DNA from 3 places in the Gellertiella sp. DMC107 genome. Region 1 is predicted to be linked to each of the others. Evidence: predicted binding sites of a transcription regulator. Region 1 holds the regulator's gene; each other region holds the start of a gene.
The links. Region 1 encodes LexA, which represses DNA repair genes until DNA is damaged. Its sites were predicted from a motif close to TGTTCNNNNTGTGTTCNG; they were not measured.

Region 1 (4,256 bases):
ATTTCGGACCCCGTTTCTCTTCGCCCCGTTGGCCGCCGGGGCCGGCGCAAGCCTGTGGTTTCGATCCGACTCGGTTGCTGATTCGGACCTGTCTGCATTAGCAGCCGGCCTTGCCCTCCTTGCCGCATGGTGGCTCCGGCGGAGGCGGCCCGTCGTCGCTGCCATCGCACTGGGCTTCGCTCTGTTTGCTGCGGGTGCACTGCTGGCGGCTTTTGAAACGGCCCGATCCGCGACCATCCTCTTGGACCAGCCGGTGACGACTGTCGTAACAGCCCGCATCCTCGATCGGGAAGCGAGTGGCGAAAGGCAATGGCGTTATCGATTGGCGGTGATCTCGACCCGGTCGCCGCAGTTGCGGAGACCGCCACACGAAATCGCGCTGACCGCCCGTCAACCCGCTCCCTTCGAAGCGGGTGAAATTCTCGTCGGTCGGGCGCGTCTTTCGCCTCCCTCTGGGCCGGCCGCACCCGGTGCCATGGATTTCTCTTTCGCCGCCTATTTCTCGGGAACCGGCGCGAGCGGCTTTTTCTACGGAGCACCAGCGAGGATGCAGGGGCCGCCACCGGCGGCAGCGTCCCCGGCGGACAGGGTCTTCCTCCGCATCGCCCGGGCTCGTTCGTCCATTGGAGAACACATCCGCCGAACCATTGGCGGAGACGAGGGGGCCCTGGCGGCTGCCTTGATAACCAACGAGCAGCGGGCGATTTCCCGCGATACGGTCGAAACGCTCCGGAAATCCGGTCTGGCCCATATCATCGCCATTTCCGGGATGAATATGGTGCTGGCGGCCGCCGTGTTCTTTATCGGGCTCCGCTCGGTCTTCAGTCTTTCCCTCGGCTTCAGTCATGCCTATTCGGGCAAGAAACTGGCGGCGGTGGGCGCCGTGATCGGGACGGGCAGCTACTATCTTCTGTCCGGCTTTGCCGTTTCGGCGGAGCGTGCCTTTCTGATGATGCTGCTCTCTCTCGGCGCGGTCCTGGCGGATCGTCCGGCCATCAGCCAGCGCACCGTTGCCTTGACCGCCTGGATCATCCTGATCCAAAGCCCGTCCGCCGGGTTGTCGGCCAGTTTTCAGCTTTCCTTTTCCGGTACGATCGGATTGATAGCCGTGTACGAAGCCTGGGCGAGGTGGGGGAAGCCCCAGAGGCCGAAGTCCCGCCATCCTGTGCTCAGTGCCGTCGGCCGCGGGGCCCGGCTATTGACCGGGATCGCCGCGACGGCGCTTGTGGGCGGTCTGTCCACGGCCATTTTCTCCATGGCCCATTTCCAGCGTTTCCCGCTGCAAGGCTTCCTCGCCAACATGCTGGCGGCCCCCCTTCTCGATATGCTGGTCATGCCCATGGCGTTGGCAGCCATGCTGCTCATGCCTGTAGGACTGGATGTCGTGCCCCTGAAGCTTATGGGGCTTGGACTGGGCGCTGTAATTGCCGTCGGGAATAAGGTGGCGGCAATCGGCGGCGAACTTACGGTGCTCCCGATTCCCGCTTCGGCATTTTTATGTGCCGGCTCAGGATTTCTGATTTTATGCCTCCTGCGTACCCCGCTGAGGATCTCGGGACTTGTGATTCTGCTCGCAGCCGGATTTCTCTATGCTTTGGAGCCCCGTGAAAAACCGCCTGACCTTGTTCTGCACGAAGGGGGAGAGGTGGCCGCCTTTGTCTCGTCCGGACGCCTCTGGACTGCGGATCCCTCAGGCCAATCCTTTGTTACGGACCAGTGGCAAAGACTATATGGTCTGGGCGACGTCATGCCACCCCTGACGGTCGAACCCGACAGTGCAGGCCGGAAGGACCAACCGGATGACCGCTATCGGCCCTTGACGGATACGGAAGAGATCGTTGAACGCGGTCTGCTGGCAACCACAATCGACCTGCTCTCCGGGCAGCGCTTTGCCTGCAAGGATCGATCCTGGTGCATTGGAAAGGCGGCAGACCATACCGTCGCGCTTGTCGTCAACAGCATCTATACGGGCATTGCCTGTGATCTTGCGGATATCGTTGTGGCCAGAACCGGAAGAGGTTTCACGGAATGCCGCTCGGGCGCGCTGCTGATCAGCCGAGATACTCTCCGCATGACCGGTTCAGAGGAAATCCGCTTCGACGAGGCTACGGGGGCAGTCGTGATCAAACCGTCCTATACGCGTCTCGACCGACCCTGGCTCGCCAACAGAACCTATGACTGGCACACCGGAGGCCCAAGGAATCCCGTCCCCGAGACCCTGCAGCGGCTCCTCACAGGTGCGGAGCCTAACGCAGGCTCGAACCGACCCCTGGCAGTCCTGCCTAGTGATAGCGACGAATCAGGCCGACCAGTTTTCCCTGAACCTTGACCCGATCGGCCGCGAAAATGCGCGTTTCATAGGCGGGATTCGCCGCTTCGAGCGCGATGGACGCGCCTTTGCGCCGAAACCGCTTCAGAGTCGCTTCCTCGTCATCAACCAGCGCCACGACAATATCGCCGGGGGTCGCACTGGCGGTATTGCGAATGATCACCGTGTCTCCATCCAGGATACCGGCATCGATCATCGAGTCGCCCTTGACTTCCAGCGCATAATGGTCGCCGCTCGCCAGCATCTCCACTGGCACGGAAATCTCGTGCGTGTTGTTCTGGATCGCCGAGATCGGGACACCGGCGGCGATACGGCCCATGACCGGCACTGCAACCGTCGTCGCATCATTGGCAGGAGCGGGGGCGGGCTTTGCCGGAGCGGGAGCTGGCTGCGGTTTTCCGAGACTGCCTTCGATCACGCTCGGCGAAAAGCCGCGGCGCGGCTGCAAGCTGGGCGTATAGGCCTCCGGCAGTTTGATGACCTCGAGCGCCCGGGCCCGGTTGGGCAGGCGGCGAATGAAGCCGCGCTCTTCCAGGGCCGTGATCAGCCGATGAATCCCGGACTTCGATGCAAGGTCCAAGGCATCCTTCATCTCATCGAAAGAAGGCGGAATACCCGACTCCTTCATTCGCTCGTGAATGAAGAGCAGCAATTCCTGTTGTTTGCGCGTCAGCATCTCGCCAATCCCCAGAATCGTGAAACAAATCCAGAACGGACCCTATATGTTCCATTTGTGTTCCGCAAGTGGCAAATATTCGATTAAAGCCAGCAAAGGATCGATGAAATTTTTATATGTTTCCCCAAGGGTGAGAAAGCGCCACCGCCCGGGTCCCGATAAGGCCCCGGACGGGTGGAACGAGCGGCTCAAATCCGGCTCATGCGGCGTTTCAGCCTTGTCTCCATATGGTGACACCGCAGGGCGCAATTGCCTTTTCGCCCACGAGAATATCCGCCTTCGCCGGCAGCTCCAGATCCGTGGTCTCGCTCCCGAAATTGAACGCGAAGCTCAGCTCGCCCCGCCGGACAATCCGGATGTCGCCAAGATCCGGCATCCATGCGACACCCGCCCAGTCCAGTGAGTCGCGCATCAGAGCGTGAAGGAAATCGGGCGTGGGGATCGTCGCGAGATAGCGGGCCTTGTCATTTCCGACGATGGCGGGCGCTCCGGTACGATAGGGTCCCTGGAACGTAGCCAAGACCGGCTCGTCCGTTTCGATAGTTTCCCGCCAGGTACCGGCAGCGAACTGTCGATTGCCGAAAAGCACGGGTTCACCGAGAGCCGAGGGCAGGCTTTCCACACGAACCACCTTCAGGGAGAGAAGATCGCGGAGCGGCCCCGGGGGAAGTCCGTCCGGAATGTGCATGTCTCCTGTCTTGCTGCCGGAGCGGGGGCCGAACAGCACCTTCGCCCCGGAAGCCTGGAGGCGAGCGATGAAGCCGGGATCGGCGATCAGCAGATCCGGACACAGCACCAGCCGGTAATCCGAGACATCGCTGGACTGATTGATAATGTCCACATCCACGCCATGGCGGGAAAGGGCTGCATACCAGTCCAGGCAAAGCGCGGACGCGGAATAGGTTCTTCCTTGCGGAAGTGCCCGGCTCGCCCATCGCGATTCGTAATCCATGAGAAGGGCAACAGACGCCTTCGCCTTGGTCTGCGCGGCAGGCAGGCATTTTCGCTCGGCTGCCACGAGGGCGGTTTCATGAAAGGCCTGATCCGGGGTCGAATCCGGCAGCAGCAGGCCGGCATGAAACTGTTCCTGCGCAAAGGGGGCCTGACGCCAGCGGAAATACGCCACCATATCCACCCCATGCGCATAGGCGAGCCATGTCCACAAGCGCACCATTCCATCGTCGGGCGACTGGTTATGCGCGGCCCAGTTCACGGGGCCGGGCTGCTGTTCCATCACCCACACGCGGCCTT
Region 2 (4,256 bases), on a different contig from region 1:
CCCGGTCCTTGACGACAAGCCGTTCGAAGGCCTGCGGATCGGTAAGTCCGACTGCGGCACGCACCACAAGCTCCTGCCGTCCGCCGGAAAGCGATCCTGCCGGTACGTCAAGCGCCACATCGGCAAGGGCCGATTGCAGATCGGAAAAGGTCAGGCCACGGCTGGCAAGCGCCGCCTGGTTCACATCGATCCGATAAACCTTCTCCGCATCGCCATAGGTTTCCACATCGGCAACACCCTGAACGGCGGCAAGTCGATCGGAAATCTCGTCTTCCACAAGCTGCGTGAGATCGTCCATGCCGAGCGTATCGGAGGTGATCGCAAGCCGCATGACAGGCTGGCTGTCGGCGTCCGCCTTGACCACCTGCGGCTCGTCCGCCTCCTCGGGCAATTGGCCCGTGACCCGGGACAGCGCATTGCGCACATCCGTCGAGGCGACATTGATATCCGTGCCCGAGACGAATTCGAGTGTGACACGGCTTGAGCCGTAGGAGGAGGAGGACGAAATCGACTTCAGTCCGGAAACACGCGACACCGCGCTTTCCACCACCCGGCTCAGCCGCTCGTCGACCGTTTCGGGCGAAGCGCCGCTGAACGAGGTGTTGACGGTGATCACGGGCCTGTCGACATCGGGCAGCTCGCGCACCTCGATCCCGAGATAGGCGGCAAGGCCGGCCACCACGATCAGCGCGTTGAACACCAGCGCCAGCACCGGCCGGCGGATGAAGAGAGCAGTGAACGTATCCGTCGCTCCGGCCGGTTCAGCGGCGGCAGCGGCGGTTTCCGCAACCGGATCGGTCGCCGTCAGGTCCTCGCCGGCGCCGCTCATGCGCCCGCTCCCGGCTTGTCGACCTTGACCTCCATGCCGGGACGCAGGCGTTGGACGCCCTCCGTCACCAGCCGGTCGCCGGTCTTGATGTCACCCTTGAAAAGCACCCGGTCCGCATCGCGCTGGACGACGGCGCCGCGCACCTTCTCCGCCTTGTCGCCCTCCGCGAGACGCCAGACATACGCCCCTTCGGCATCCCATTGCACGGCCAGCGGATCGACGGCCGGATAGTGTTCCCCCGCGAAGCGAAGAGTGACGGTAAAGGACATGCCGCCCCGGAGCCGGTCATCCCCGTTGCCGATTTTCGCCCGCACCCGGATGGTGCGGCTGACCGCGTCCATCTGGTTGTCGACGGCCGCGATCACGCCCTCGAATACTTCGCCGGGAAAGGCAATCGTCCGGGCTTCGAGCGCCATGCCGGCCTTGAGATAGGATACGAAATGTTCCGGGACGTAGAAATCGACGAGCAATGACGAACGGTCATCCAGCACCACGATTGGGGTCGACGGCGTGACATAGGCTCCCAGACTGACCTGGACGATCCCGGCAACCCCATCCGCTGGCGCCACGATATCCCGCTTTTTCAGATCGGCTTCGGCAATGTTCAGCTCCAGCTGGGCTTCTTCCGCCGTCACGCCCGCCGTGAACTGTTGCAGCCGTGTGATGGAGGCATTGGAGCCTTCATAGGTCTTCTTGGTTTCCAGAGAGCCCTTGAGCGTCACCGCCGCCTTGTCGCGCGCCAGGAGCTCGGACTGGTTGTCGAGCTGGCCGAGCAGCTGCCCGGCCTTGACCGCATCGCCGGGCTTGACGTTCAGCTGCGTCACCACGCCCGAACCCTGCGGCATCACGGTGACAGAATTCAGCGCCTCTCCGGTGCCGATGGCATCGAGACGGGCATTGGCCACGCCGTCGGTTACGGACACGACCACCACCAGCGGCGGTCCGTCTGCACGCCGGCCAGGCCCGCCACCCGCACCGCTCTGTCCCTGCGCCCCGGCAGCCGCCGTCCTCTCCGCGGGCTTTCCGCTGGCGCGCGCCAGAAGGGCGGCCCCCTCCGGGGTAAACCAGACGGCGATGGCCGCCCCGGCGACAAGCACCCCGAGGCTCAAGCCCAGTTGCTTAGCAAGTCTCATTCGTGGCTCCGGCAGAAGAAGCGGGAGAACGGCGACGGAGGTCGCCTGCTCCCGGCAATGTTCGTTTCAATATGGTTTTTTTGCTCGAACGGGCAAGCCGATACCGCATGCCGCGAGATGAAGATTTGGTAAGGTTTGTTGACTTACGCCTCAAAGCCTGTAGGCCATCCGGTAGAATGAAAGGCGAACATTGATTCTGGCCTTTCCCCGGATAATCGCTACATTACAGCTGATGACAAATATATACGACGACATTCCGTTCTTCGATGAGGATCAGGCGCCACAGCCGGTCAAGCCTGTGCAGCCGCAATCCGCGCCGCAGCCTTCGGGCATTGCAGCGCGGGCGCTGGCTGCCCGCGGGGCCAGCCAGGCGACGCCTGACTACCTGGTGACGCTGAACCCGGAACAGCGCGAAGCAGTGGAAAGCGTCGATGGTCCCGTGCTGGTTCTCGCCGGCGCCGGCACCGGCAAGACCCGGGTGCTCACCACCCGCATCGCGCATATTCTGGCCACCGGCCGCGCCTGGCCGAGCCAGATCCTCGCCGTCACCTTCACCAACAAGGCCGCCCGCGAGATGAAGGAGCGCATCGGCGTTCTGGCCGGCCATGCGGTGGAAGGCATGCCGTGGCTTGGCACATTCCACTCGATCGGCGTGAAGCTTCTGCGCCGCCATGCCGAGCTTGCAGGCCTGCGGTCCGATTTTACCATCCTCGATACGGACGACGTCATTCGCCTGATCAAGCAGCTGATCCAGGCGGAAGGTCTGGACGACAAGCGCTGGCCCGCCCGCCAGTTTGCCGGCATGATCGACGGCTGGAAGAACAAGGGATTGCTGCCCGCCGACATTCCGGAAGGCGATGCGCGTTCCTTCGGGAACGGCAAGGGCCGCGAGCTCTACGCCGCCTACCAGAACCGCCTGAAGACCCTGAATGCCTGCGACTTCGGCGACCTGCTGCTGCATCCCATCGCGATCTTCCGCAAGAATCCTGACATCCTGAAGGACTATCACCAGAAGTTCCGCTACATCCTCGTCGACGAGTATCAGGACACAAATACCGCGCAGTACATGTGGTTGCGCCTTCTCGCCCAGCGCCCGAAAGGCGAGCCGCAGAATGTCTGCTGCGTCGGCGACGACGACCAGTCCATCTATGGATGGCGCGGCGCCGAGGTGGATAATATCCTGCGCTTCGAGAAAGACTTTCCGGGCGCCAAGGTCATCAAGCTGGAGCGGAATTACCGCTCCACCGAGCATATTCTGGGTGCCGCTGGCCACCTGATCGCTCACAACGAGGGCCGTCTCGGCAAGACACTGTTCACGGAACGCACCGACCCGGATGACGAGAAGGTCATCGTTCACGCGGCCTGGGATTCCGAAGAGGAAGCCCGCGCCGTCGGCGAGGAAATCGAGCAGCTTCAGCGCAAGAAGCATCCGCTGAACCATATGGCGATCCTCGTGCGCGCCTCCTTCCAGATGCGTGAATTCGAAGACCGTTTCGTGACGCTCGGTCTGAACTACCGCGTCATCGGCGGCCCGCGCTTCTACGAACGGCTCGAAATCCGCGACGCCATGGCCTATTTCCGCCTCGTCTGCCAGCCCGCAGACGATCTCGCCTTCGAGCGGATCGTCAACACGCCGAAGCGGGGGCTCGGCGACACGACCGTCCGCAACCTGCACGACTATGCCCGTGCCCGCGACATTCCCATGCTGCAGGCGGCGGCCGACATCATCGAAACGGACGAACTGAAACCGAAGGCCCGCAAGGCTCTGTTCGACGTCGTCACCGATTTCCGCCGCTGGCAGGGTCTTCTGGAAAACACGCCGCACACGCAGCTGGCCGAACAGATTCTCGACGAAAGCGGCTATACCGCCATGTGGCAGGCGGATAAATCAGCCGAAGCCCCGGGCCGTCTGGAAAACCTGAAGGAACTCATCCGCTCGATGGAAGCCTTCGAGAGCCTGCGCGGCTTTCTGGAGCACGTGGCGCTCGTCATGGATGCCGAGCAGAACGAGGATCTCGACGCCGTCTCGATCATGACGCTGCATTCCGCCAAGGGCCTGGAATTCGAGACCGTCTTCCTGCCGGGCTGGGAAGAAGGCCTCTTCCCCCACCAGCGGGCGCTGGATGAAGGCGGGCGCTCCGGTCTCGAGGAAGAGCGGCGGCTTGCCTATGTGGGCATTACCCGCGCCAAGCGCCGCTGCCATATCTGGTTCGTCTCCAACCGGCGCATCCACGGCCTGTGGCAATCGACCCTGCCCTCCCGCTTCCTCGACGAACTTCCCCCCGCCCATGTGG
Region 3 (4,256 bases), on a different contig from region 1:
CTGCCGCCGGCTGTTCGGAAGCAACGGCGGCTTCCCCTTCGGATTCGGAGGCAGCAGGCGCCTCTTCCGAAGACAGATCCGCACTGGCAGCCTCCTCGGCAGCAGCGCCGGCGCCTGTATCGGCAGGCGCCAGAGTCGCGAGGTGGGCATGAGCCTCTTCGGCACTGACGGAATCGGCACGATAGCCGAGGCCCTTCAGGATTTCTTCCATGTCATCCGGGGTGGCGCCAAGAATGGAAAGCATGGCAGGCGTGCTGGTAAACCGACGGCCGTCATAGGCGCCATCGGGACGCGGCGTGGTGCCGGGCTTCCACTGCAGAAGCGGACGGATGATATCGGCCAGTCTTTCCAGAATATCGATCCGGACGGCCCGCTTTCCGAGGAAGCGGAAGCCGGCAAGCTTGTAGAACGTCCGTTCGAATCCCGGGTCGGTGACAACCGAAGTGCGGCCGGCCGCGAGCGCCGGGATAAGCTCGCCATAGCCGGGCTTGTCCAGGCCATCATTGGCCAGTGCCCACAGAAGCGTGATCAGCTCCGCCGGGGCAGGCTTCAAAAGAGCCGGCATGAAGATGTGATAGGCGCCGAAGCGGACGCCGTAACGACGCATGGACGCACGGGCATCCTGATCGAGCGATTTCACATCTTCGGTCACGTCGCGACGGAACAGAACACCGAGATTTTCCACGAGCTGGAAGGCAAGCCCCTTTGCCAGCCCCTGCAGGTCTTCTGCACGGGAAATATCGTCCAGCGGCTTCAGCACCGTGGAAATGTGATGATTCACGAAGCGCTCGATTCGGGCCGCCACATGTTCGCGGGCAGGGCCGGTCAGCTGTTCGTCCGCCAGCACGATCACGCGGGGGCGCATCGCATGGTCGCTGGCCGAAAGACGGGCCACCGGCTCGCCGAGCCAACGAACATAGCCATCGGCACCCAGCGCCAGGTCGCCATTGCCCGAGGCGTGCAGCCGTGCGGCCCGCGCTTCGAATTCGAGCGCAAGCGCCCTTTGGGCGGCCGCCTGGACGGCTTTCGCTTCGGGTCCATCGGACGCCGTGACCGGAGAAAACCGGAACCCGGCCAACTGTCCGACATGATGTCCTTCCACGAAGACATCCCCATTCACACTGATTTCAGCTTCCAGCATCGCATTCTCTCTCAGGCGCTTCATGAGCACAGATGTCCTGCGATCAACAAAGCGTTTCGTCAACCTCTCATGTAACGCGTCGGACAACCGATCTTCGATTTCCCGCGTCTTTTCTTGCCAGTGTGTCGGATCGGCAAGCCATCCAGGACGATTGGACACATAGGTCCAAGTCCGTATCTGCGCAATGCGGGCCGACAAGGTGTCGATCTCGCCTTCCGTCCTGTCGGCGCGGAGCACCTGCTCGGCCATGTAATCTTCATTGACCGCACCATGTCGGACAAGATCCGAATAAAGAGTGGCAATGAGTTCCGCATGCTGGGCAGGAGTAATGCGCCGATAATCGGGCAGCGCGCATGCTTCCCACAGTTTTTCTACCCTTTCGGGAGTGGTCGCAATATCCTGAATCTCCGGGTATCGCGCAAGCAGTTCCAGCGCCTGCTGGTCCACCGCAGGCAAAGCACGGGTCAGACCCTGGACCGGCGGCGCCACTTCCAGACTGGCCCGCAGGGCCTTTATCGATGCGAAGTCCAGTTCCTTGCTGCGCCATTGCAGAACGCGAACGGGATCGAAATGGTGGGTTTCGATTCGCTCGACCAGTTCCGGGTCGAAGGGATCGACTCGGCCCGTCACTCCGAAAGTGCCGTCGCGCACATGCCGGCCGGCACGGCCCGCAATCTGTCCGATCTCGCCCGGATTGAGGTCGCGGAACTGGTATCCGTCGAACTTTCTGTCCTGCGCAAAAGCAACGTGGTCCACATCGAGATTGAGGCCCATGCCGATTGCATCGGTGGCGACCAGATACTCGACATCGCCATCCTGGTAGAGGCCGACCTGAGCGTTGCGGGTTCGGGGGCTGAGCGCCCCCAGTACGACCGCTGCCCCGCCGCGCTGACGACGGATCAACTCTGCGATGGCATAGACTTCCTCCGCGGAGAAAGCCACGATGGCGCTGCGCTTGGGCAGCCGGGTAATCTTCTTGGAGCCCGCATAGGCAAGCTGGGAGAGGCGCGGACGCTCCACCACGGTGATTCCCGGAAGCAATTGCTCGAGAATGCCCCGCATGGTGCCCGCACCCAGAAGCAGGGTTTCATCCCGGCCTCGCAGATGCAGGATGCGATCGGTGAAAATATGCCCCCGCTCCAGATCGCCGGCCAACTGCACCTCGTCGATCGCGACGAAGGCAGCGCGGGTTTCCCGCGGCATGGCCTCGACTGTGCAGACCTGAAACCGGGCCTGCGGCGGAACGATCTTCTCTTCCCCGGTAACCAGCGCCACATTCTGGGCACCCACACGCTCCACCACACGCGTGTAGACCTCGCGAGCCAACAGGCGCAGAGGCAAACCGATTACGCCGGTGCCGTGCGCAACCATGCGCTCGATGGCATAATGGGTCTTGCCCGTATTGGTGGGGCCGAGGACCGCGGTAACGCCGCGACCGCTCAGGATCATCGGTTGCTTGATCAAAATGTCATTCCATCAGGCAGGCGAAAGCCGGCATGACCGGCGTGGGTGAAGCACACATGGCGCTCTCGGGACGCAAACACAAGGGCTTATGGCCGGTTACGGGTAAAGAAGTTCCGATAACCGCTCAGCTTCGTCGCAAATGCCCGTTTGCGACCCGCGATTAACCAATGGAACAGCCCCTGAACGAATCGCCGACGAATCGCTGACCGCTTCGCTTTCTCTGTTTGTTCCCTACTACATGTTGTGTTGACCGAAGCGATACGAACAAAACGGGGCTTCGAACGCCCAGGTCGAGGTCCGTTCTGGCTCTGCGAGCGTTAACCTTTTCCGCAGGAGCGGGAACGGATGATTAACATACTGTTAACTATGAGACTTCAGGTGCAAACCGGAGTTCGCGCCAGCATCGTTAACACATTGTCCAAAAACGGAACGAATCACAGACGAATCGCTTACCTCGCTCATTTCCCTATTTGTTCTCCACAATATGTAGTATAGCAACGGGTTATTGCTAACCATTTCGGCGCTCGGCGTCGCATGGCATTCGCCTTTCCGGCGCCAAAAGGGTTAACGGACGGGGAGAGTGCCGAAACGAGAACCATCAGAAGATTTTGGCGCGCGGATTTGGGGAGAAAAGGCAACTGCGGAGAAGGCCTGTTCCAAACCGGGATTAACCTTTGGAACAGCGCTGGAACGAATCGCTGACGAATCAACGACACCGCCGGTTTCCCGATTTGTTCACCGCAATATGTTGTGTAAAAACAATTTGTTAACCATATGAAACGGTGGATAACGCCTCGTCTCGGGGCCTCTCCGGAGGTGAAATTAACCTTTTTGGACAGACAAAAGGCGGCCCGAAGGCCGCCTTCCAATCGCATCCAGGTTCTGGTGTTCAGACGAAGAACTGACCGCCATTCGCCGAAATCGTGGAGCCGGTGATAAAGCCCGCATCGTCGGAAGCCAGAAACACCACGCAACGGGCGATTTCCTCGGGCTCCCCCAGCCGGCCAACGGGTATCTGCGGAATGATACGCTCGTTGAGGACTTTTTCCGGAATGGCGCGAACCATCTCCGTTCCGATATATCCGGGGCAGATGGCATTCACCGTAATGCCCTTGGCCGCTCCTTCCTGGGCTAGCGCCTTGGTGAAACCGAGATCGCCCGCCTTGGCCGCAGAATAGTTGGCCTGGCCCATCTGGCCCTTCTGACCGTTGATGGACGAAATATTGATCACCCGTCCGAAACTGCGCTCCCGCATGCCGTTCCAGATCGGATGAGTCATGTTGAAGAGGCCGGTGAGATTGGTACCAATTACCTCACCCCACTGTTCCGGCGTCATTTTATGGAACATGGCATCGCGGGTTATGCCCGCATTGTTGACGAGAATATCGATCGGGCCCAGCTCGGCCTCCACCCGGGCAATTCCCTCGGCGCAGGCCTGATACTGGGACACGTCCCACTTGAAGACCTTGATACCGGTCTCTGTCTCGAAAGCCTTGGCCTTTTCGTCATTGCCGGCGTAATTCGCGGCGACGCGGTATCCCGCATTCTTCAGGGCCACGGAAATGGCAGCTCCAATTCCTCGGGTTCCCCCCGTTACCAATGCCACTCTTGTCATGCCACTCCCCCACTTCTTGATTGTTTATGGATCGTG

Region 2: the regulator LexA is predicted to act here: its motif matches at 2,135-2,152, upstream of ACT54B_RS01435 (ATP-dependent helicase).
Region 3: the regulator LexA is predicted to act here: its motif matches at 2,820-2,837, upstream of ACT54B_RS15100 (helicase-related protein).

What each region holds. Positions count from the first base shown of each region.
Region 1 covers NZ_JBQUZZ010000003.1:273,318-277,573, reverse strand. The annotation lists gene ACT54B_RS12085 (ComEC/Rec2 family competence protein) at 1-2,329, shown strand, start outside; gene lexA (transcriptional repressor LexA) at 2,283-3,005, opposite strand; gene ACT54B_RS12075 (beta-galactosidase) at 3,217-4,256, opposite strand, start outside.
Region 2 covers NZ_JBQUZZ010000001.1:316,154-320,409, forward strand. The annotation lists gene ACT54B_RS01425 (efflux RND transporter permease subunit) at 1-829, opposite strand, end outside; gene ACT54B_RS01430 (efflux RND transporter periplasmic adaptor subunit) at 826-1,962, opposite strand; gene ACT54B_RS01435 (ATP-dependent helicase) at 2,195-4,256, shown strand, end outside.
Region 3 covers NZ_JBQUZZ010000004.1:261,766-266,021, forward strand. The annotation lists gene ACT54B_RS15100 (helicase-related protein) at 1-2,590, opposite strand, end outside; gene phbB (acetoacetyl-CoA reductase) at 3,495-4,220, opposite strand.